DNA from 3 places in the Exiguobacterium sp. TDN 0502 genome. Region 2 is predicted to be linked to each of the others. Evidence: riboswitches for the same ligand, from Rfam matches in the RefSeq annotation. Region 2 holds a riboswitch; each other region holds the start of a gene.
What was found. Region 2 has a riboswitch for lysine ahead of ACRPK8_RS14010 (aspartate kinase). Riboswitches for the same ligand answer to the same signal wherever they lie in the genome.
Positions count from the first base shown of each region.

Region 1: another riboswitch for lysine. It lies ahead of ACRPK8_RS13015 (Na+/H+ antiporter NhaC family protein); the one in region 2 lies ahead of ACRPK8_RS14010 (aspartate kinase).
Region 3: another riboswitch for lysine. It lies ahead of ACRPK8_RS09310 (amino acid permease); the one in region 2 lies ahead of ACRPK8_RS14010 (aspartate kinase).

Region 1 is NZ_JBOZGJ010000013.1:74,313-82,439, forward strand. It holds gene ACRPK8_RS12990 (hypothetical protein) at 1-172, shown strand, start outside; gene ACRPK8_RS12995 (M20 family metallopeptidase) at 246-1,418, opposite strand; gene ACRPK8_RS13000 (SDR family oxidoreductase) at 1,773-2,603, opposite strand; gene ACRPK8_RS13005 (hypothetical protein) at 2,675-3,607, shown strand; gene htpG (molecular chaperone HtpG) at 3,690-5,552, shown strand; gene ACRPK8_RS13015 (Na+/H+ antiporter NhaC family protein) at 5,619-7,202, opposite strand; lysine riboswitch at 7,317-7,495, opposite strand; gene ACRPK8_RS13020 (uracil-DNA glycosylase family protein) at 7,589-8,127, opposite strand, start outside.
Region 2 is NZ_JBOZGJ010000016.1:43,606-51,732, reverse strand. It holds gene alr (alanine racemase) at 1-380, opposite strand, end outside; gene ACRPK8_RS14035 (branched-chain amino acid transaminase) at 377-1,309, opposite strand; gene dapD (2,3,4,5-tetrahydropyridine-2,6-dicarboxylate N-acetyltransferase) at 1,335-2,042, opposite strand; gene dapB (4-hydroxy-tetrahydrodipicolinate reductase) at 2,029-2,775, opposite strand; gene dapA (4-hydroxy-tetrahydrodipicolinate synthase) at 2,772-3,653, opposite strand; gene ACRPK8_RS14015 (aspartate-semialdehyde dehydrogenase) at 3,671-4,663, opposite strand; gene ACRPK8_RS14010 (aspartate kinase) at 4,677-5,876, opposite strand; lysine riboswitch at 5,989-6,166, opposite strand; gene argH (argininosuccinate lyase) at 6,237-7,607, opposite strand; gene ACRPK8_RS14000 (argininosuccinate synthase) at 7,604-8,127, opposite strand, start outside.
Region 3 is NZ_JBOZGJ010000007.1:96,577-104,703, reverse strand. It holds gene ACRPK8_RS09340 (hypothetical protein) at 1-155, opposite strand, end outside; gene ACRPK8_RS09335 (DHA2 family efflux MFS transporter permease subunit) at 286-1,977, opposite strand; gene ACRPK8_RS09330 (HlyD family secretion protein) at 1,990-2,646, opposite strand; gene ACRPK8_RS09325 (TetR/AcrR family transcriptional regulator) at 2,829-3,434, shown strand; gene ACRPK8_RS09320 (diguanylate cyclase) at 3,476-4,540, opposite strand; gene ACRPK8_RS09315 (MarR family winged helix-turn-helix transcriptional regulator) at 4,704-5,159, opposite strand; lysine riboswitch at 5,324-5,512, shown strand; gene ACRPK8_RS09310 (amino acid permease) at 5,645-7,126, shown strand; gene ACRPK8_RS09305 (solute:sodium symporter family transporter) at 7,275-8,127, shown strand, end outside.

The DNA.
Region 1 (8,127 bases), on a different contig from region 2:
TGAGTCGCTTCAGGGAGAAGTCGTCTTTGAGCAAGGCGCGATGCGTCTCCATTTACGTTATGATCGACTCGGTCGTGTCTTCATCAGTTGGTCTGACGGAATAACGAGTCAAGCGTTCCGCAGTGATCAAAGTTATTTAAGTGAGGCGCTGGCACAACTTGGCGTATACTGAATCAGCCGATGAAAGACAGCAAAATGAAGGGACGACTTTCAGGTATTACACCCGAATGTCGTCCCTTTTTTGTTTAAAGCGATGGAAGTGATTGATGTAATGGTGTTTTGATCAAGTTGAAGCAAAACGCAATCGTTTGTTCATATTCCGATAACGGAATCGATTCATCGACTTGATGGGCAAGACGGAAATCATGAAAAGAAGCGATCGCAATTGGAAATGCTTTTTTCGCTTGACTGAACATCGCACCATCCGTTCCACCTGGAATCGCGATTTTTCGCGGTGTTACGCCGCTGATCTGTTCCATCGTATCTGCGACCTGTTGTAAGAAAGGCGCCTGTTCGTCCGTTTCACATGACGGAATATCCTTGATGACGGTCACATTCATTGCGAAATCAGGATCTTCTGCTACAAGACGACGTTCGATAGCTGTAAAGGCAGCAAGCACATCTTCCCGGCCGAAGCCAGGAATCGTCCGGATGTCCATATAAAACGAAGCCTGACTCGGAACGACGTTCGGTCCTTCCCCTCCTGAAATCGAGGTGATTGACGCCACGACCGGACCAAGTGCCGGGTGATGATTCAACGTGATCGAAAAGCGCTCCGACTTCACTTCCTGGATGACACGATAGACGTCATCAATCGCATTCCGTCCGAGTTGCGGGGCAGAACTGTGCGCACTTTTCCCGCGACACGTCACTTCAATCCCGACGACTCCTTTCTGTGCGTAACCGATCATCCCGCTCGTCGGTTCTGTAATCAGTAGAGCATCTAAATCATCCGCATGCCCTTGTTCCGTCAAATGACGCGCTCCCGTCATCCCGTTTTCCTCGTCCGACGTAATCAAAAGTTTGATGGTGTTCGGACGGTCCTGACGTTCCTTGTATTGAATGAGCGCTTGCACCATCGCCATGACACCTGATTTCATATCGGAAGCCCCGCGACCATAGATGCGTCCGTCTTCGATTTCACCACCGTACGGATCTTTCGTCCAGCCATCTCCTTGAACCGGAACCGTATCGAGATGCCCGGATAATCCGAGTACGGCAGGACGTGAAACCTCCTCGCTTGCAGGAACGGTTGCAACGAGGCAAATCCGTTTCGGTGAGACTTCGATCCATTCTGTTGAAATCTGATGGTCGATCAGGACATCGTACACATAACGTGCGACGGCCTCTTCGCCGTCCGTCGGATTAACGCTTGGAATTTGAAGACATCGTTGTAAGTAAGTAATGGCTGTTTGCATGAATTTTTCCCCCTTTACCTATCCTGTACCCTGTAAAAAATACTTCAGGGAGGTAAACGAATTCCGAAAATAATTCACGCTACTGAACGTCTTGAGATGAAAGAAAAGGGGTTGACTCAAAAAAGAATGACGCGTCTTTTCACGCCCTTTCCTCAGACGAGACACAAGCCAGTTTTCCTGCTTCGTTCAAGCAGGAAAGCGGGTCTTGTTTGTCTCTGACAGCGCAAAAATGCGCTTTTTCCTGTAGGAGTGGCGCGTAATGAGTCATTCTTTTTTACGAGATAAGGGTGGCAGATCATCATTCTGCCACCCTTATCTGTGTAGAAACTGACTTTTGAGTCAGTCCTGCGTTGCTCATTCGGTTTTTTCTGCTTCATCTTTCCATTTCGAGTCGATCAGCATTTCGCCCGGCCATGTGTACGCCATGATGCCACCGTCTGCCGTGATGTCCTCACCTGTGACATACGAGCTGTCATCAGACGCGAGGAAGAGGGCGACCGTTGCCATCTCGCGTGGTTTGCCGAGTCGACCGAGTGGGGTGATCCAAGCGTTCGCATCGCGGAACTGTTTGCCCTGCTCTTTTTCCTTTTCACCGACGAGTGTATCGATGAGTGGTGTCTCGATCGTTCCCGGTGATAACGAATTGACACGAATGCCATGACGCGCATAATCGATTGCCATTGCACGTGTGAAGTTCGCGATCCCGCCCTTCGCCGCGTTATAACCAGACCGGTTCAAGTCAGCTGCTCGCCCTGACATCGATGACGTGTTGATGATTGAACCGCCATGATCGAGCATGAGTGGAATCAAGAATTTACTGACGAGGAACGTACCACGCAAATCGACAGCGATGATTCGATCGAAGAGGTCAATTGGGTATTCATGGACTTTTCCGCCTTGTTCATCGATTCCGGCATTATTGAAGAGGACGTCTACCGTACCGTATGTCTCTTGGATGTGCTTCGCGAGTTGTTCAACACTCTCGACGTCTGAGACATCGACATGGACGGCTTCCGCTTTTCCACCGTGTTGTGTAATCTGTTCCACCGTTTGTTGTGCTTTTTCAAGTGAGACATCGGCACAGACGACCGTTGCTCCCTGTTCTGCGAATACAAGTGCGGTCGCTTGTCCGATCCCTGTTGCTGAACCGGTAATGACAGCTACTTTTTGATCAAGTCTACCCATTGCTGAATCCCTCCCAAAGTTATCGTTCACCTTATGAAACATTCCCTGAGAAATCGTGCTTAAACCCATCGATGCGTCTAGTGATCGAGAAGAGGGGGTACATCTACAACAGCATAACCGCTGTACAGAAGGAGATGAGAACGCTGACATCCGACCAATGGCAACTTGCAAAAAAATTATTACGAGAAGCCGCCCAGTATCAAATGATGCTTGAAAAAGGAGCGTTTGCTGATCAACTGATTGACCGAACGACACCGGTTCTTTGGTTTGGTGACGCGACACGTAGTAGCTGGGTGACAGTCGCGACGAATCCATCCCGATCTCAGTTTTTGGACCGGACGGGCGCGTTACGGTTTGACGAACACGGCCCGCTTTTCATACGTCCGCAGTCCATGACATGGGATGATTACCTACAGGAAGAGATATTGACGGATTCCATCCGGCGCTTCAATCACTACTTCAAACAACCGAATGTGTACCGGACCTGGTTCGGTCGACCGGGGGGAGGTAAACTCGAAGGGTTTTTGAACGGATTTGGTGCGTCGCTTTACGAGGACACGTCTGATCCGGTCATTCATCTGGATTTTTTCCCGTTTCCGACGCAGCACTATATGGGAGCGATTAAAGAACGGGGAGTGTTAGAAGACAGTTCGTTTGGACAAACGTTTTTATTGCGTCTTCTCGAGCTGTTTTCGTTAAAGGGAATCATCCTGCTCGGCAAGGAACATACGGAACGATTTGCGAAGCTTGAACCAGACATTGACTGGACGACTTATCAAGCGCCGGATTATCCGGACGCAAGTTTTCAAATCGGCTTTTCATCACAGTTTCAGCTTCCCGTCGTCGGACTCCACTTCAAACCAAGTGAGCAGTTCATCGGTCTTGGTAATCGAAAGGATGAAAATGGCGTCAGTCATGGCACATATGGGGCAGCAGAGCATCTATACCGAATCGGAGCGATCGTCCGTGAAGAAGTCATAAGGTACGCCCAAAAAGGAGATTGACAGATATTTCGAACTCCCTAATAATAGGAGATGAATTAGCACTCTATATGATTGAGTGCTAAAAAAGGGAGGCTGAAGTAGCATGGAAACGAAACAATTTAAGGCGGAATCAAAACGGTTGCTTGAGATGATGATTCATTCCATCTATACGCATAAGGAGATTTTTCTACGCGAATTGATCTCGAATGCCAGTGACGCCATGGATAAGATGTATTATAAAGCGTTGACGGACGAGACGATTTCGTTCGAGAAGGAACACTACAAAATTACGATTGAACCGAATACAGAAGCACGCCAGCTCGTCATTCGTGATACGGGAATCGGAATGACGAAGGAAGAGCTCGAAGAAAATCTAGGAACGATTGCAAAGAGTGGCTCGCTTGCCTTCAAGGCTGAGAATGAAGCGCAAGACGGTCATGATATCATCGGTCAGTTCGGTGTCGGATTCTATTCCGCGTTCATGGTTGCTGACGTCGTCACTGTCGTCACGAAACCTTTTGGTAGTAAGGTCGCCTATAAATGGGAGTCACGTGGTGTCGAAGGCTATACGATCGAGGAAGTCGACAAAGAAACGGTCGGAACAGAGATCACCCTCCACATCAAAGCGAACGAGGACGAAGAATCGTATGACGAGTACCTTGAGACGTACCGCTTGCGTAGCATCATCAAGAAATACTCCGATTTCATCCGTTATCCGATCGAGATGAAGGAAATCGAACGCCAACCGGTCGAAGGTAGTGACGAGACGAAAGAGGTCGAGGTCGTCAAGACGATCAACAGCATGGTGCCGATCTGGCGGAAGAACAAACGGGAATTGACGGACGAGGATTATACGAACTTCTATCAAGAGAAGCGATATGGTTTCGACACACCGGCGAAACACATTCATATCAGTGTCGACGGCGCGGTTCGTTATCAATCGATTCTATTCATTCCGGAGCAGGCACCGTACGATTATTATTCGAAGGAATTTGAAAAAGGACTCGAGCTTTATGCCAACGGTGTCCTGATCATGGAAAAATGCAGCGACTTGTTGCCGGATCACTTCAGTTTCGTCAAAGGCATGGTTGACTCGGAAGACTTATCGCTCAACATCTCGCGTGAGTTACTGCAGCACGATCGTCAACTGAAGCTGATCGCAAAAAACATTCAAAGTAAGATTAAGACACAACTTGAAGCACTCCTACGCGAAGATCGCGCGAAGTACGAAACGTTCTATCAAGCGTTCGGACGTCAGCTGAAGTTCGGTATGTACAATGATTACGGCATGCATAAAGAACAGGTACAGGACCTGATCCTCTTCTACTCAGCGAAGGAGAAGAAGTTGATCACACTTTCGGAATACGTCGCAGCGATGCCGGAAGATCAGGCGCATATCTACTATGCTGCTGGTGAGAGTACGAATCGTTTGGATAAATTACCGCAATCCGAACTCGTTCGTGATAAAGGATACGACATCTTGTACTTCACGGAAGAGATTGACGAGTTCGCGATTCAGATGCTCGTGACGTATGGCGAGAAGACGTTCAAGTCGGTGACGAGCAGTGATTTAGGAATCGAAGCAGAAGCAGCAGAGACGACGGATGCGCAAGCTGAGATGTTCCAAGCGATGCAGGAAGTGTTAAGTGGACAGGTCAAGGAAGTCAAAGCATCGACACGACTGAAATCCCATCCGGTCTGCTTTGCGACGGACGGCGCCGTTTCGATCGAGATGGAGAAAATCTTAAAGGCGATGCCGAACAACGAAGGGGTAGAAGCGGTCAAGATTCTCGAGTTGAACCCGTCGCACAGCGTATTTGAGTCTCTTGAAGCAGCGTATCAAAACGATCGTTCGAAATTCGAACGCTATACAAAGTTGATGTATCAGCAAGCCTTGCTTGTTGAAGGACTCCCGCTTGAGGACCCGGTAGCATTCGCAAATGATGTGTGTCTATTGATGGTGTGAAAACGAGTAGGATCAAAAAAAGCATTGGATGCGCGCATCCAATGCTTTTTCTCGTACCATTTTACATTAATCCGTTTGTAAATCAGAAGCCGTCTCACCTTTTTTCGAGAGGACGTTCAAGACGACGACGAACAAGATGAATGTCACGAGGGCACCGATGAATCCGAAGAGCGATGATTCCGTTACGCCGACGACTAAATAGCCGACAGCAGCCGTGACGGCACCGACCAGCGCATACGGAAGTTGTGTCGTAACATGATCGATATGATGGGACCCAGCTCCTGTTGAACTTAAAATCGTTGTATCCGAGATTGGTGAACAGTGGTCACCGAAGACGGAGCCGGCAAGAACAGCAGCAAGTGTCGGAAGCAATAGTGACGCATCAACGGCCATGACGAGATCTGCACCGATCGGCAACATGATGCCGAATGTACCCCAACTTGTTCCTGTCGAAAATGCCATCACACCGGCAATCAAGAACAGCAAGAACGGCAAGTAGGAAGCAGAGATTGAGTTGCTGACGAAGCTCGCTAGGTAGTCGCCGGTTTTCATGTCACCGATGACAGCGATGATCGTCCATGCGAACAAAAGAATCACGACAGCCGGCCACATCGAACGAAGACCCGCAACGATACTTGCGCGGTAATCACGTCCTGGAATCTTACGACCGATCAGCATCAGGAAGGCAACGATCAAACTAATGACGACACCAGCGACGAGGGAACGGGTGACGTCCGTCGCTTCAAAGGCACCGATCAAAGTAAACGGGCGGTTGTCGGCAGCAAGGGCTTGGGCACCGGTGCCGAGTAACGCACTAATCGTAGCGATGACGAGGACGATGATCGGAACGACAAGATCACGGACTTTTCCGTTCGTATGTTCAGTCACCTCTTTTGCCATCCCCATCGGTGTTCCTTTCGAAGCATCGAAGAGTTCGCCTTTAGCGGCACGCAGTTCATGTTGTCTCATCGGTCCGACAGAGATACCGGAATAAGCGATGTAAAGTGTTAACAGAAGAGCGAAGATGGCATAGAAGTTTAACGGTACGATCATCATGAAAGCGCTGAAGGCAGAGTAATCCGTAATCGAATGTGTCGTTAGGATACCAGCGATGATGGAGATGATGAATGCTCCCCAACTGGAGAGCGGACTAATGACACAGACCGGCGCAGCGGTCGAATCAATCAGGTAGGCTAGTTTCGCACGCGATACGCCACGACGATCCGTTAATGGACGACTGACATTCCCGACAGCCAGACTGTTGAAATAGTCATCAATGAAAATCAAGATACCAAGACCAAAGGCAACTAATCGTGCACCGCGTGCTGTCTTGACGTGTGTAGCAGCCCATTCACCGAAGGCACGGGCACCACCTGATGTTTGAATCAGCGTAGACAAGATACCAAGCAAGAGTAAGAATACGAGTAACAGGACGTTCCACTCGTTCAAGGCGCCATCCGCCCAAAACAGACTGAAGATGTTCTTACCGAGATACGTCACCGTATCGATCGGATTAAAACGATGGAGTAGCAGAGCGCCGACGAGAATGCCGACACCTAACGAAAGAACGACCTTTCGCGTAAAGATGGCCAGTACGATAGCCAATAAGGCAGGGACGAGAGCAATGATGGAATCTGAATAGTTAACCATGAAAAATATCCTCCTCTTTAAAATAGATAACTTAAAGATGAGACCCCGCGGCATACAAAAAAGCAAGGGCACCGGCAACAAAGCCGACACCCTCGCTGGATGCGTCTTTCTTAGCCGAATTGGAGCGCTCCATACAAGAAATATGTATGGCAATCGATCGGGTGTTTCCCGAATCGACCAACAACGGCATGCTCGACACATACTGTCATTTCGGCGATGTCACCTTTCCTGTAGTCGTCTTCGTTGTCATCCTCGGACCAAGTACTGATTGAAATCGCGCCTCTACCTCATCGATAGAATAGTCATATTCTGTTCTTATGCCCACTTTATCATGTCTGTCGGAATGGGTTCAACCATATTTTCTGAAAACTTAACGGAAAATGCTTCTATTGAGCGAAATATTGAATCAGCTGTTTTGTCAGATACGCTTGATTTTCTTCGAACTGTTTTTTGCGATGACCGTTTGCCCCGGATGGATGCGGAAAACCGGAAAGCAGCTGATGGTGTGGCTCGATTCTTCCGTCATGGATCAAACTCCGTACCTGTGCTTCGACGACACGCCCGAGTGGAATAAGTAATACAGGATGATGCAACTGATTGATTTCTGCCACAAAATGTTCCTCGGCATAATGTTTTAACAAAGGACTGCGACCGATTTTTGGTTGATGACCGGAATAATTTTTTTCGCGATAAAAGACAGGGTGCTTCAATAGTGAGGTTGGATGTAATAAATCTTGATGTTCGTGGAACAAGCTAGCGCTTGTATCGATTTCAAGTAAAGGTGCAAGACCGAGTGCATCAAGCATTTGGACGAGATTACGGCGCATCGTTCCGGCAAAACTTGCCGTATACTTGACGAGCCGTGCCGTTTCCTCCACAGAAGCGCCATGATGAAGTGCATCAGTCGCTTCCTCGAACGCAATCC
Region 2 (8,127 bases):
AAACGGTTCATCCCGACGTTGATCTTCAGATGTAACTCGATTCCCTGCAGCTGTTCACTGTGTAGGGCGAGCCATTCTAGCGATGAGACACCGAGCGCGATTCCGAAACGTCGTGCTGTTTCAAAATCCTCCGTCGGATTCATCACCAGTACATAACTGTCTGGAAAATTCGTTTTGATTTCAATGGCTTCGTACAACTCGGCGACAGCAAAATGTTGCACATCAGATGCCATCAGCGTCTCGACCATCTCGAGCATACCTAAGTTATACGCATTGTTCTTGACCACGGCAAAAATACGTTTACGTGACCGAGCGAAGACCGATGCGACGTTCTGTCGCACCGCCTTCCGATCGATCGTGACGAGTGTACGTGTCGTCATTCCGCGACAGCTGGTGTCACATGCGTCAACCAATCCGCATATTGCGGCAATTGACCTGTGACGGCTTGACGGTAAAGGTCGAGCAACTCATCTGCGACGTTCCGTGTTCCGCCGTTGATTGAGATATGATCGATTTCACCGACACTCGTGATTTCAGCAGCTGTTCCTGTTAAGAAGATCTCATCTGCGACATACAACTCATCGCGTCCGATGTGACGTTCGACGACAGGATAGCCTTGATCTTGTGCCAAACGGATGATGACTTGGCGTGTGATCCCGTCGAGTACTGAACAATCGAGCGACGGGGTATGAATCGTTCCGTTTTTAAGAAGGAAGAGGTTCGCGACACTCGCTTCACTGACGTTTCCGTTCATGTCGAGTGCGATGGCTTCATCAAAACCATCACGGATTGCTTCACCTTTTAAGAGTTGTGAGTTCATATAGTTCGCAGCCGCTTTCGCCTGCATCGGCATCATTGTTGATGAGACGCGGCGGTATGATGCGACTTTGGCACGGATGCCAGCGCCTTTATCGAAGTATTCCCCAAGTTCCCAGCAAGAGATCCCGACGTGAACCGTCGTATCTTTCGCCATCAATGCTTGCCATGGCGTACCGAGGAACACGAATGGACGGATATAACAAGATTCGAATCCGTTTTTCGCAACGAGATCAATCGTCGCTTGGACGAGTTCCTCAACCGTATACGGAATCGTGACGTGGTAATACGCACAACTGCGGAAGAGACGTTCGATATGTTCCTTCAATTGGAAAATCGCCGGTCCGTCCGGTGTCGCGTAAGCACGAATTCCTTCAAAGAATCCACTACCATAGTGAATCGCATGTGACATGACGCTTGTATTCGCATCTTTCGGATCATGAAAGACTCCATCTAACCAAATTGCTTCTCCATACTGTGTATCCACTGCCATGTGTTTTCCTCCTCTTCGACGTCAATCAGAGTGAACGTAAATCATCCACCAATTGCGTCTTCTCTTCTGTTTTCGCATCTTTCTGTTTGATGACACGTGCAGGTGTTCCAGCAACGACACTTCCAGCAGGTACGTCTTCTGTGACGACACTACCAGCAGCGACGACGGCATCTTTACCGACTTTGACGCCTTCAAGGATGACTGCATTTGCACCAATCAAGACACCGTCTTCAATGATGACAGGTGTTTTTGAAGGTGGTTCGAGGACACCCGCGACCACGGCACCTGCGCCAACATGAACGTTTTTCCCGATCGTCCCACGTGCACCGACGACAGCGTTCATATCAATCATTGTACCATCTCCGATTGATGCACCGATATTGATGATCGCACCCATCATGACGACTGCGTTATCACCGATGACGACATGATCACGAATCCATGAACCTGGCTCGATGCGCGCATTCAAGTGACGTGTATCAAGCATTGGTACCGCACTGTTGCGACGGTCATACTCCACGTGAACATCCGTGATGCGATCTGAATACTTTTCTAAGAAAGTAGCCGCAAGTCCTGCATCCGCGAAGAAAATCTTTGATTCATCTGATCCGAACGCTGTTGCGCCTTCGATCGTCAAGCCCGCCAAGTCACCATTCACGTAGAGTTTAACCGGTGTTTGTTTTTTAGCATCTTTAATGAATTTAGCAATTTCGTAAGCATCAGTGAGTAACATGTGAATCCTCCTGTGTGTAGAGCGTCTCTAATGTATAGAGTCCCGCTGTTTTTTGAATGAGTGCCTCAGCTGCTTTGATCGCACCAGAAGCAAATACTTTTTTCGATAATGCCGTATGTTTGATTTCAATCAATTCGTCGACACCGGCGAATAAGACTTCGTGTTCTCCGAAGATTGTTCCACCGCGCATCGCGTGCATCCCGATCTCGTTCGTCTCTCGCTTCTGCCGCGTTTGAGACCGGTCATACACCGGTGTGACGTCACGTGCCGTCTGAATCGTTTGCAATAACAACTCCGCCGTTCCGCTTGGCGCATCGACTTTTTGGTTGTGATGTTTCTCGAGCAATTCGATGTCATACGCTCCTGCTAGTGGTACGAGTGTCTTCAGCAGTTGCTGCACCATCGCGATGCCGTACGACATGTTGTACGACTGGAAGATCGGAATTTCTTTTGCGGCGTCCTTGATCGATGCCAGTTCTGCCTCCGAAAAACCAGTCGTCGCGATGACGAGTGGTGTTTTGGTCGCCAGCCCATATGCGAGCAGATCCGGTAACAAACTCGGATGTGAGAAGTCGATGATTGCATCGACTTCCTCTGCCATCTCCGTTAGTTCTGCGTATGATGCAATCGTATCCGACGACTTCGTCCGGTCAACGATTGCCACGACACTTTGTGGTGCGAGTTCGACGACGTATTGTCCTGTCGCCCCATAACCGTGTAACGCGAGTTTCATCGAACCACTCCTTTGTAAGCCCGCATCGTTTCGAGTAAGTGCGCGTGACCGGCTTCCGATTGACGGACGAGCGGCAAGCGCGGCGCACCGACTGCAAAGCCGAGTTCTTCAAGCGATGCTTTGACTGGAATCGGATTGACGTCGCTGAACAAGGCACCGATGACCGGTAACAAGTCTGCCTGAATCCGGCGCGCCGTCACGAGATCTTGTGCCAGTAAGGATTCAGCCAGTGCTTGTGTCTCTGCCGGGTACGGATTCGAGAGGACCGAGATGACACCTTGTGCGCCCCATGCCATATAAGGCAGGATTTGATCGTCATTTCCACAGAAGACCGCGAAGTCTTCCGGAATCGCTGCCATCAGTTCGCCCATGAAGCTGACGTCTCCACTCGCTTCCTTAAACGCTTGGATGCGTGGATGACGTGCTAACGTCACTGCGGTTTCGACTGCGATTGCAACGCCTGTCCGCGACGGAACGTTGTACAGCATGATCGGTAATTCGGTTGCATCAGCGACCGCCGTGAAGTGCGCGACGAGACCGGCTTGTGATGTTTTATTGTAGTACGGTGTGACGAGCATCGCTGCATCCGCACCAAGGCGTTCTGCGAGTAACGTCTTCTCGATTGTTACTGCCGTGTTGTTCGAACCCGTTCCGGCAATGACGGGTACTCGTCCTGCTGTGACTTGAACGGCAGTCGTCAGGAGTTGTTCGAATTCCGCATTCGTTAAGGTCGAACCTTCTCCTGTCGTCCCTCCGACGACAAGTGCCTGAATCCCCGCTGCGAGTTGTTGCTCGATCAAGCGTTCGAATACGTGTAGATCCAACTCGCCTGCTTCATTAAATGGTGTGACGAGCGCTGTACCTGCTCCTTTGAACATGAAGAACTCCTCCTTTGTTATGAATGAATCGACTGTTCGATGGCTTGGCGTGCGACTTGTACGGCGTTTGACGCGGCACCTTTTCGGATGTTGTCGGCTACACACCAGAGATGGAATGTGTTCGCGAGACTATCATCTTGTCGAATCCGACCGACGTAGACGTCGTCCGTCCCGCTTGCGTCGAGCGGCATCGGATAACGTGTATTCGCGACATCATCGATGAGGACGACGCCCGGTGCGCCTTCCAGTGCTTCACGGATTGCTGTAACCGTCGTCGGTTGTGTAAACGTGACGTTGATTGCAACCGAGTGAGAATTCGTGACCGGCACCCGGACGCACGTCGCACTGACTGGTAATGCTGGAAGATTGAAGATTTTCCGTGTTTCATCAATCATCTTCTGCTCTTCTTTCGTATAGCCGTTCTCAAGGAACACATCGATATGCGGCAAGATGTTATCGTGAATCGGATGTGGATAATTGACGGGCTCTTCTCCGCGTGCCCCGCGTGCCAGATCCTCGATTCCTTTTTGACCAGAACCGGATACGGCCTGATACGTCGTATAGTTGATCCGTTCGAATCCCAGTGACTGGAGCGGTGCTAACGCGACGACGGATTGAATCGTCGAACAGTTCGGATTTGCGATCAAGCGGTTCGTTGCTTGAATCGCTTGCGGATTGACTTCTGGCACGACGAGTGGAATCGTCTCCTGCATCCGGAAGGCACTTGAATTATCGACGACGAGTGTTCCGTTTTCAGCTAGTAACGGGGCATATTGCTCACTGATCGTTCCGCCTGCTGCGAACAACGCGACATCGATTCCGTCTTCCGTGATGTTTGGCGTCAGCGCTTGGATCGTAATATCTTCTCCTTTGAACTGCACCGTGTTGCCTGCTGAACGAGCAGAAGCGTAAGCGGACAAGCGGCTGACCGGGAAGTCCAGTTCTGCGAGTACTTGTAACATTTTTTGACCGACGGCGCCGGTTGCTCCGATGACGGCTACGTGATACATCCTGTTTTCCTCCTTATAACTCGAACGCGTTTGCAATCGCTGCAACCGTCCGTTCAATATCGTCTTGTGCAATCGTGTATGAGATGCTGATTTCTGACGTCGTGACTTGATAGAACGGGATGTTCTCTGCTCGGAAGATTGCGAACAATTTCGAAGCAACACCTGTCGCATCGCGCATTCCGATTCCGACGACAGACAATTTCGCGTGTTGATTATGGCGATCGACCTTCGCTGTCGTGAAGCGATCCATGATGTCTTTTAAGGCTTCATCGAGGAACTCTTCCTCATCGAGTGGACATGAGAACGATAAGAAGATGTCGCTGTCGAACGTCGTTTGACTGATCATGTCGATGTTGACGTGGCGGTTCGATAACAGTTCGAAGATATCGGCTACTGCCGCGTTCGTTTGTGGTACGTGCTTGATCGACACCGTCAAGACGTTCTTCGTCACGCTGACACTCGTGACCGCTTTTTGTTCCATTGTTTCCGTCGCTTCCATGATCCATGTTCCCCTTTTCGATTCAAGTGTTTTCCCGACGAAGATGTGTACGCCGTATTTTTTCCCGAGCTCGACACTCCGCATTTCCATGACCTTCGACCCGAGGGCGCTCATCTCCATCATCTCATCATATGAAATGTGCGGAATTGGTTGAGCAGCGGCATGGATTCGTGGATCAGCCGTGTAGACACCGTCGACATCGGTATAGATTTCACAGCGTTTATCAAGGACTGCAGCTAAGGCAACTGCTGTCGTATCCGATCCGCCCCGTCCGAGTGTCGTGACGTCCCCGAGTTCATTAACCCCTTGGAAACCGGCGACGATGACGACATCGTACGTTTCGAGTTTTTGCCGTAACAGATCTCCATCAATCTGTTTGATCTTACTTTTCGTATGCAATCCCATCGTACTGATTCCCGCTTGTGCGCCCGTTTGCGATAACGCTTTGACGCCGAGCGAGTTGAGGGCGATGCTGAGTAATGAAATCGTCTGTTCTTCTCCGATGGCAAGCAGTCGATCGAGTTCCCGTCGCTCAGGGCGGTCCGTGATGGCTTGCGCCTGTGCGATCAAAGAATCCGTCATCTTGCCCATCGCCGAAACGACGACGACGAGTTTTTCACCTTCGGCTGCGCGACTCTTCAAATAATTCGCAATAGACTGAATCTGTTCGACAGTCGCAACCGAGCTTCCACCAAATTTAAGTACAGTTGTCACAATCCTATCTCCTTTGTCCCGATACAGAAAAAAACGACGGGCCGGTAGGAGCGTTCCTACGGCCCGTCGTTATCACGATCGGACAAACGAAGACAAAGTCGTTCGTTCTTTTACGTAAGATAGCGCTCCGAAACATCGGTTTCGGCAGTACAACGGATCTTAACCGTTGTACCAGCAAATAAGAAGAAGCATCTTCTCGTTCACTTCGGCGGACTTCCCCTTTCACATCATTCGGCATGCTTGCCTTCAAGAATGATGCTACTCATGTCGTCCGCGCCTCTATCTGTCGGTTGTTAGTTACAGTTATAGCAGACATCTTTTGTTAAATCCAGTCATTTGACTGATTTTTTTCAAAATCCGTCAATTCGCAAGATGCTGTTTTGCGAGTTCGAGTTGCTCCGAAACGGCAGCAAACCCTGTACCGCCGTAACTTGTCCGGCGGGCTACTGCTTGAACCGGATCGAGGAGCGGATAGACTTCTTCCGTGATATCCGGATGGAAGGTTTGATACGTCTCGAGGTTCAAATCTTTCAGGAAACAGCCCTTCTGTACACAGTAAAGGACAGCCTTCCCGACGATTTCGTGCGCTTCCCGGAATGGTATGCCTTTCGTTACGAGGTAGTCGGCGAGTTCCGTTGCATTCGAGAAGTCTTGCATTGTCGCCTTCTTGAGCGCTTCGGTCTTAAACGTCGCGGATTCAATCATTCCGGTGAAGATTTGGACGGACTGAAGGACGGTATCTGCTGTATCAAAGACCCCTTCCTTATCCTCTTGCATGTCTTTATTGTAAGCGAGTGGTAATGCCTTCATCGTCGTCAGGAAGCCCATCAGGTTGCCGTAGACACGACCCGTTTTCCCGCGAATCAATTCAGCGAAATCCGGATTTTTCTTCTGTGGCATCATGCTCGACCCTGTCGAGAAGGCATCGGACAACTCGATGAAGCCGAATTCCTGTGACGCCCAAATGATGATTTCTTCACAAAAACGCGAGAGATGCATCATGACGGTCGAAGCGATCCCGAGGTATTCGATGACGAAGTCGCGGTCGGAGACCGCATCGAGGCTGTTCGGATAGATCGACTCGAAACCGAGCAACTCGGCAGACCGGAAACGGTCGATCGGGAACGTCGTCCCAGCGAGCGCGCCCGCACCAAGCGGTGATTTCCGGATCCGTTTTTGATTGTCCGTCAACCGTTCGACGTCCCGTTCGAACATCCAGAAGTACGCAAGCAAGTGATGCGCGAGCGAGATCGGTTGTGCCCGTTGTAAATGCGTATACCCCGGCATGACCGTCTCGATATGTTGCTCGGCCTGTTCCGTGATGACAGATTGAAGTTCGCGTAATGCCGTCGTCAACGCTTCGACGTGCTGCTCCATCCATAGATGCAAATCGGTTGCGACCTGGTCGTTTCGACTCCGTGCCGTATGCAGTTTCCCTGCGACCGGACCGATCTGTTCCGTCAACAAACGCTCAAGGTTCATATGAATGTCCTCATCCGCTAACGTGTAGGAATGGTCGGCTAACGTCACTTCCAGTTGCTTTAGTCCTTGCTCGATGTGCGACCACTCGTCTTGGTCAAGAATTCCTTGTTCGAACAACATCTGTGCATGTGCGAGACTGCCTTTTAAATCGACGCTCGCTAATTTTTGATCGAATGCAATCGATGCTCCGAAGGCTTCCGCTTGAGCGGAAGCACTTTCCGTAAAACGTCCGCCCCAGAGTTTGGTCATTTCGTCACACCCGCCTGACGATGAACGCTCGCATGCGTCGAAACGGCAAGCCCGTGCAATTTGATGAAGCCTTTTGCTGCTTCATGATCAAACGCATCTTCTTTTGTATACGTCGCAAGTTTCTCATCATAGAGTGAGACAGCCGACTGACGACCCGTCACGGTTGCGTTTCCTTTGAACAGTTTGACCCGAACTTCTCCCGTGACATCCTGCTGTGTTGCCGTCAAGAAAGCTTTCAGACCTTTCGTCAACGGTGCGTGGAAGAGACCGTTGTAGATCGTTTCTGCATATTGTTTGCTGAGTAACGGTTTAAAATGAGCGACGTCCTTCGTCAATGTGATCGTCTCGAGTGCAGCATGTGCTTTCAGTAAAACTGTTGCCCCTGGGCACTCGTAGACTTCCCGCGATTTGATGCCGACGAGACGGTTCTCAACGTGGTCAATCCGTCCGACGCCATGCGCTCCAGCGATGATGTTCAGTTCCGTGATCAGTTTTGCGAGTGGATACGTCGTTCCGTTAA
Region 3 (8,127 bases), on a different contig from region 2:
AAGATGGAGATCGAGGCACGTGCAAATACGAAGAGCCCGTTGACACTGGTTAAAAAGGCACGAACAATCTTTTGCGACCAAGAGGATGGTCGACCGACTTGCCAAGCAAAACAACAAGCAAAGATGAACGCATAGAATTGCAGAAAGGCAACCATAAAGCATCTCCTTTAAATATGAAACTCATTGTTCCTAGTGTATCGATTTTAAGGCTGAAGTGCAAAGAAGAACTTTTCGTAAAGTATAAGAAAAGACCAGTTGATGTGGTATCAACTGGTCGATCCTGAATCAATCAAGATTCGGTTCTTTTTTACCATGTAAGAAGAAGGATAAAATCAATGCCAAGGCAGATAAGATTGTCGCAATCCAAAAGGCATCGGTGATTCCTTGAATCGTCGCTTGTTTCGTCAGCGTCGTAAACCAGCTCATCGATGCAGCTTGTGAACTGCCGAGCTGCTGTCCGAGGTCGTTTAAGTGTTGTGAAAGCGTCGGATCAAGTACCGTGAACTGATTCGCGTCGTCCGCTAAGTGAGCCGTCGTTTGACGTGTCATGACGGTGACGAGAATCGCCGTTCCGATCGATCCGGCGACTTGACGGAGCGTGTTTTGTGTCGCATTTCCATGAGGAATCATCTTCATCGGTAAAGCGTTCATACCGGCAGTCATGATCGGCATCATGATGAACGCCATGCCGAATGACCGAAGCATATAGATGCCCATGATCGAGTAATACGACGTATCCATGTTCAATTGTGTCAATTCCCATGTTCCGTACGTCATCAACGTCAAACCGAAGATGGCGAGCGGACGAATGCCGAAGCGGTCAAATAAACGACCGGCAATCGGTCCGGTGATTCCCATGATCAGTGATCCAGGTAATAGTAGAAGACCGGAATCGACCGGCGAGAACCCACGAATACTTTGAAGGTAAATGGGTAAAAGTAACATCCCACCGAACAAGGCCATCGTGACGATGACGTTGATGAAGAGGGTGAACGAAAACTCCGGAACCTTTAAGACGCGAATATTCAGCATCGGATCTTCCATCGACAGCTCACGCATCGCAAAAGCAGCGATTCCGATTAAACCGATGACAATCGAGCCGATGACGATTGGGCTATCCCAACCGTCATTCCCGGCTTCACTAAATCCGTAAAGGAGACTCCCGAACCCGATCGTACTGAATAACACACCAAGTGCATCAAAAGCAGGTTTCGATAGTGGCTGTGTCAGCCGGAACCAAGCGGCACCGAGCAACAGTGTTACTAATCCAAAGAATGACATCGCATAAAACATGACGTGCCAATCATAGTTTTGGATGACATATCCTGTGATCGTTGGTCCGACTGCCGGAGCGAGAATCATCGCGATCCCGAGCATGCCCATTGCGGCACCACGTTTATGCGGTGGAAACAATGTCATGAAGACATTTGATCCAAGCGGCATCAAGATACCGGCCCCCGCTGCTTGAACGACACGCCCGATCATCATGACGGGGAAGTTCATCGCCATCGAACAGATGATCGATCCGAAGAAAAAGAGCGTCATCGAGGCGAGGAACAGTTGGCGGAACGTATAACTGCGCATCAAAAAGGCACTGATCGGAATCAAGATTCCGTTGACGAGCATGAATCCGGTCGTCAGCCACTGAGCCGTAGACGTCGACACGTTAAAGTCATTGATCAGCACCGGTAACGCGACATTAATCAATGTCTGGTTCAAAATCGCGATGAACATGCCGATCAATAAGACCGTCAATACTTTTGGAATGCTGACATTTTCGGTTGAAACTTGTTTTGGCGGTGCTGCGACTGCTGGTGTCACGGTCATCGTCGGTTCCGTCTCGAGAGATTCCTCAAGTGTCGGTCCATCCGTAGCCAGTGCGATGTCGGATTGACGATTCCGGCGGGCGATCCAGTTGACGCCGATAATGATTAGAATCGTGAACGCACTATATCCGAACAAGAAGGTCGTAGACATGAACGTCCCTCCTTAATCCTTATGAATGCGGACGGTCACATTCATACCAGGTCGAATGTCGAGTGATTTTTCTTGCGAAAGTGATACTTTAACTGGAATGACTTGTGCGACTTTCGTGTAGTTCGCATTTCCGTTTGAAGAAGGCATCATCGAGAACGTTGAAGCTGTTGTCATCCCGATTTGCTCGACTTCACCGGAAAGTGTCGTATCAGGATAGCTGTCGACGTAGACGTCGACGGCTTGTCCGACTTTGATTTCGTCGATTTCCGTTTCTTCGATATTTGCTGTGACCCAAAGGTTATTTAAATCAAATGCATAAGCAAGTGGTGTACCGGCACCGACAAAGCCGTTCTTTGTCGCCATCGACTGAACGATCGTTGCTTTTGCAGGCATGGAAACAGAAAGATCTGTTGGTTTTTGACCCGCTTGTGCTGTCATGATGTGACCAAGTGTTGCGCCGCTGTCGAGCGATTCGCCTGTTTTTGCTGACCAATCTGTCAGTTTCCCGGCGCTCGGACTCGCAACCGTTATCATTTTTCCGTCAATCTTCGCGTTGTCTGTCTTAACGTAGCTTGTCGCTTGATCGTAATAGTAGTATCCGACGACACCACCACCGATCAATACGATGAGTGTGACGATGTTGATGATCAATAGTTTTTTCATACTCATGGGTGTGTTTACATTCCTTTCTTGTGTACAATCGATTCAAAAAAAGTACTCCTCTGGGGGAGGAGTAATTAATATAGTTAATTATATGGATAGTTAGATAACAAACAACCGACAATTTCCGACAAAATGTCGGAAAAGTAGATGATAACGGATTCATGGACTGAAAAAGGAGGAAAATGCAAATGAATCAAAGCCGAGATCCACGACCAAAACGTTCACGTGACCGTATTACACTAGAATTATTCCGATTGTTAAAGGCACACAGCTTTTCAAGTATCACTGTAAAAATGTTGACGGATGGGGCAGGGGTGAACCGGTCGACCTTTTATGCGCACTATACGGATAAGTATGATTTACTCGATCAAATCGTCGAGGAGCAAATGGCTGCGCTGGGGCAGGCGATTCGAATTACGGGAACAGCAACGGTGTTTCCAACCGTCGAGCAGGTAAGCCGTTATTTTGCTCGTCTGTTCATCCATATCGAAGAGAATGAGCTGTTTTACCAAACGATGCTCGTACAAGGACCGATCAAAACATTCATCTCCCGTTTTCTCGATACGTTAAAGGAAAACTACCGCCTGGTCTTTCAATCACAGATTTCACGGGATGCGACCTTCGTCGATCGGGATTTACTGTTGAACTACGTCATCGGTGGGCAGTTAGGGCTGTTGATTTCCTGGTTACGTAACGGACGCCCTTATCCGGCGACTTATATGGCGGATCAGTTAAGCCGGATGATCGTCTTTGGAACCGTAGAGAGCATCGGATTTCCGAAAGAGTCGCAATGAGTGCGTAAAAAAAGACACTCCACATTGGAAGTGTCTCATGTTCAGGCGTGTTGGAACGCGAGTTCTTTCGTATAGATCGTACTGCGGTTCCGCCCGCTCTCTTTTGAATAATACAACGCTTTATCCGCCTGCTGTAACGCTTCAAGAGATGTATGCGAGCCGCTGGAATGCGCGATTCCGAGTGAAATCGTAATCTGTAAATCAGGTATATCCGCTGTCGGGAACAGGTTCCGGGCGACCGTCATGCGGGCAAGCTCTGCTATCTTCTGTGCTTCTTTAGCAGAAGTGTTCGGTAAGATGATTAAAAACTCTTCTCCGCCATAGCGTCCGACGAGATCGTCAGGGCGCGTCAAGGAGGCGAGGGTCATGCCGAGTTGGCGTAACACGTCATCTCCCGCGTCGTGACCATATGTATCGTTGACATGCTTGAAGAAATCGATATCAATCAATACGAGGGAGTACCCTTGGTCGGCGGAATTGACCAGGGAGAGCGAGTCATCGAGACGACGGCGGTTAGCCAGCCCCGTCAAGGCATCGGTCATCGCGAGTTTTTGTTGGTACTGAATGTTTTCGAAGTGACGGCGTAATTCCGTCAACAGACGAAAGGCAACGAAGCCTGCTAACAGATGAAAGAAGACATAAGCAACCGAAATTTTAATGAATGTCGACCAGCTATGTGTCAACACATAAATAGCAGGTAATGAGTAAAGGATGCCGATCAGCACCATCAACTGAAAAGATCGCATCGAAACGTGAACGAACCGGCGTAGCATCCCAATCGTCACGATGAAAATGGAAATAATCAGTGTGGATAAATAGAATCCCTCCATTTGATCAACCGGCGTCAACACGTAACGGGTACCGATTATCATGACACCTGCCACGATGGCACTAGGGAAACCACCGAACAGCATGGCGATCGCGACGGGAATGATGCGTAGGTCAACACGGGCGACATCAATTTGAATACCGTTGAACATCAGTAACACGGCAATCAGACCAGAGACGGCTCCGAGAATAATCCGGGTGCTCCATTTGGAGTGTATCGAAATACGTGGTTGATTTCGAAACGGTAAGAACAAGAGAGTAATCGTTGTAAAGAGCAAACAAAAATTAATAATGAATTGATTCATAATGGACAACAAATCCTCCCAACTCCCCCAGCTAACAGATTTCCATATATATACTTCCAGTATACTCATCTAGATAACGGTTAGACAGGGATAAATGTTTAGAAAAAATAAAAAACGGTAGGAAATCTACCGTTTTTTATGAAGAGGACGAACCAGTATCTTCGTCCATCGTCAGTAAGATTTTATCAAAAACCTGTACCATCGTCTCGAGTTCTTCTTCCGTCAATGTACCAAACCGGTCATGGAGATAGTTTTTGCGGACGATTTCGAGCTCTCGAAATGCGCGTTCCCCGTCATCTGTCAAGGCAAGGACGATGGATCGGCGGTCTTCCGTTGAACGAGTCCGTGTCACGTATCCTTGTTTATATAACTTATCCGTCAAGGCAGTCACCTGACTGGTCGCCAGTTCAAACTGTTCGGCGAGAAGGGTCGGACGTTGGGGACCGTTTTCCGACAGACTCCGTAAAATGAAAAATTCACTGCGGGTCGCTGTTCCTTCAAACAAACGATTCAGTTCACGTCGAAGGGTGCGAAGAATGACACGCATCTGTTCCTCGAGTCGGTAAGTTAGCAAATCACGTTCCTGTGGCATGCAAGCAGCATCCTTTCTCTCAGTGGACTTCTACCATTTAGTGTACTAAACCTATCGGATTTTTACCATCGACTCCTCGAGATTCGAAAAAGGGAATTGACAATTTCGTGGCGGCTTGTGTACTATGTCGTAGTAATACAAAATTAAATCAGTTCTCACTCAACCAGTGGGATGGAGGTTGCAGTTCTCAAGAGTACGGTTACGGATGTCGTCAAGCGGCAAATGAGGTAATCAGAAAGGGAGAGTTGCCGAAATCAGTCATCGCTTTGAAGATGATCGATTGGGATTAGATCAAATAGGTCTAATACTGTCACAAGTCGGGTATCACTCACTTGTGGAGAGCTATCTTTCACGACGGTAGAATGAGGCGCATCCATTTTATTATGCTGCGTTCTCATCTTCCATCTGGAAGATGAGGGCGCTTTTTGTTTTTTCATTCAAAAAGTGTCCTCTCACAAAAATTCATACAGAGAGAAGCGAACGAAATGAACAATTTAGATGTCAAACAAACAACGGATTCGACGGCCGAAGGATTAAAACGGGGGCTGCAAGCCCGTCACATGTCGATGATCGCCATTGGTGGAGCTATCGGAACAGGACTCTTCATCGCGTCCGGTGCTTCCGTGGCAGCGGCAGGCCCGGGCGGTGCACTCCTGTCCTATGCCATCGTCGGTCTGATGGTCTATTTCCTGATGACGAGTCTTGGAGAAATGGCAGCGTATATGCCGGTCGCCGGTTCCTTCTCGACTTACGGAACGAAATTCGTCGATCCATCATTCGGCTTTGCCTTAGGCTGGAACTACTGGTACAACTGGGCAGTCACGATTGCGGTTGAACTCGTTGCAGCACAAATCGTCATGACGTACTGGTTCCCGGACGTTCCAGGATTTTATTTCAGTGCTTTATTCCTAGTACTGATGATCGGCTTGAACTACTTCTCCGTCAAAGGATTCGGGGAAGCCGAGTATTGGTTTGCGATGATCAAGGTCGTTACGGTCATCGTTTTCCTAGTCGTTGGTGTCGCGATGATTTTCGGTGTCTTCACATCGGAGCCGCCAGTCGGATTCAAAAACTTCGCACTGGGTGACGCACCATTCGTCGGCGGGATTCCTACCGTCATCGGTATCATCCTCGTTGCCGGATTCAGCTTCCAAGGTACGGAACTCGTCGGAATTGCAGCGGGTGAGTCGGAAGATCCGAAAAAGAATGTGCCAAAGGCCGTTCGACAAGTCTTTTGGCGTATTTTACTCTTCTACGTCTTTGCGATTTTCGTCATCGGTATGCTCATTCCTTATACGAGTCCGAATCTCGTTTCAAATGACATTACGGACGTCGCGGTTAGTCCGTTTACGCTCGTCTTTGAAAAAGCGGGTCTTGCCTTCTCAGCAGCACTCATGAACGCCGTCATCTTGACGTCGGTTCTATCTGCCGGAAACTCGGGGATGTATGCATCGACGCGGATGCTCTATACATTGGCTCGTCAAGGAGACGCGCCGAAGCTGTTCGCAAAAGTCTCAAAAAACGGTGTACCGCGTAATGCCCTGCTCGCAACAGGGGCGATCGGTGCGCTCTGTTTCCTGACATCGATGTTTGGTGGACAGGTATATCTATGGTTACTCAACGCTTCCGGGATGACCGGATTCATCGCGTGGCTCGGAATTGCGATCAGCCACTACCGTTTCCGTAAAGGATTCGTCGCTCAAGGACACTCATTGAACGATTTACCTTACGTGGCACCGGCGTTCCCATTCGGTCCGTTGTTCGCGTTCGGTCTTTGTTTCCTTGTCATCGTCGGTCAAAATTATGCGGCATTCCTCGCGGACCAGATTGATTGGGTCGGAATTGCCGCGACGTATATTGGTATTCCATTATTCCTTGCTTTCTGGTTGGGACATAAATTCAAAAACCGGACGTCGATCGTTCGTTATGACGAGATGGACTTCCCGGAACATCCTCGTCAATCCTAATATAGGAACCACCTTCACAAAGAAGGTGGTTTTTTGTTTCCGTTCATGAAAACGTTTTCTAGAATATAGTTTTAAAAAAGTATAAAAAAGGAATACATGAATACTTATTCATGCATAGCATTTGAAATGGGAGATGAGGAGGAGAAGCATGACGACATCTGAACTGTTCTTTACACTAGGTTCCGCTGCTTTTTTTATGTTATTGGTTGCTTACATATCGTACCGGTTGACCCGGGGAAAAACACAGGGCGCCGATGAATACTTTTTAGCAGGTCGGGGATTGAGTGGTATTTTTATTGCCGGTTCCTTGCTGTTGACGAATTTATCAGCAGAGCAGTTGATTGGACTGAATGGACAGTCCTTCATGGGGAACATGTCCAGTATGGCATGGGAAGTCACCGCTGGGTTTGCTGCGATCATCATGGCCATCTATCTGCTTCCAAAATTTTTAGGTCTCGAGATCTCGACGTTACCGGAATACTTAAGTCACCGGTATGACGAAACGGTTCGCCGGATGACGGTCCTGCTTTTTTTGCTTGGTTACATGTGTGTGACGATTCCATCAATGCTCTATTCGGGCGGAATCGCTGTCCTGCAGCTGTTTGACGTGCCAGAACTATTCGGTTTGAGCTATACACAGTCGTTATGGGTAGTCGTCTGGATCGTCGGAATCATCGGAGCGATTTATGCGATCTTCGGAGGATTACGTGCCGTTGCCGTCTCCGATACGCTTAACGGGATCGGGCTCGTTTTTGTTGGATTTCTTGTTCCGATTCTTGGGTTCATTACTCTCGGTGACGGAAGTCTAGTGCAGGGGATGAAGACGATCGCTACTGTACAGCCTGAGAAATTAAACGCCATCGGCAGTTCGACGGATGCCGTCCCATTCTTTTCGATTTTTACAGGTATTTTATTTGCCAATTTATTTTACTGGTCACTGAATCAATATGTCATCCAGCGTGTCCTCGGAGCAAAGAATCTAAAAGAAGGACAAAAGGGTG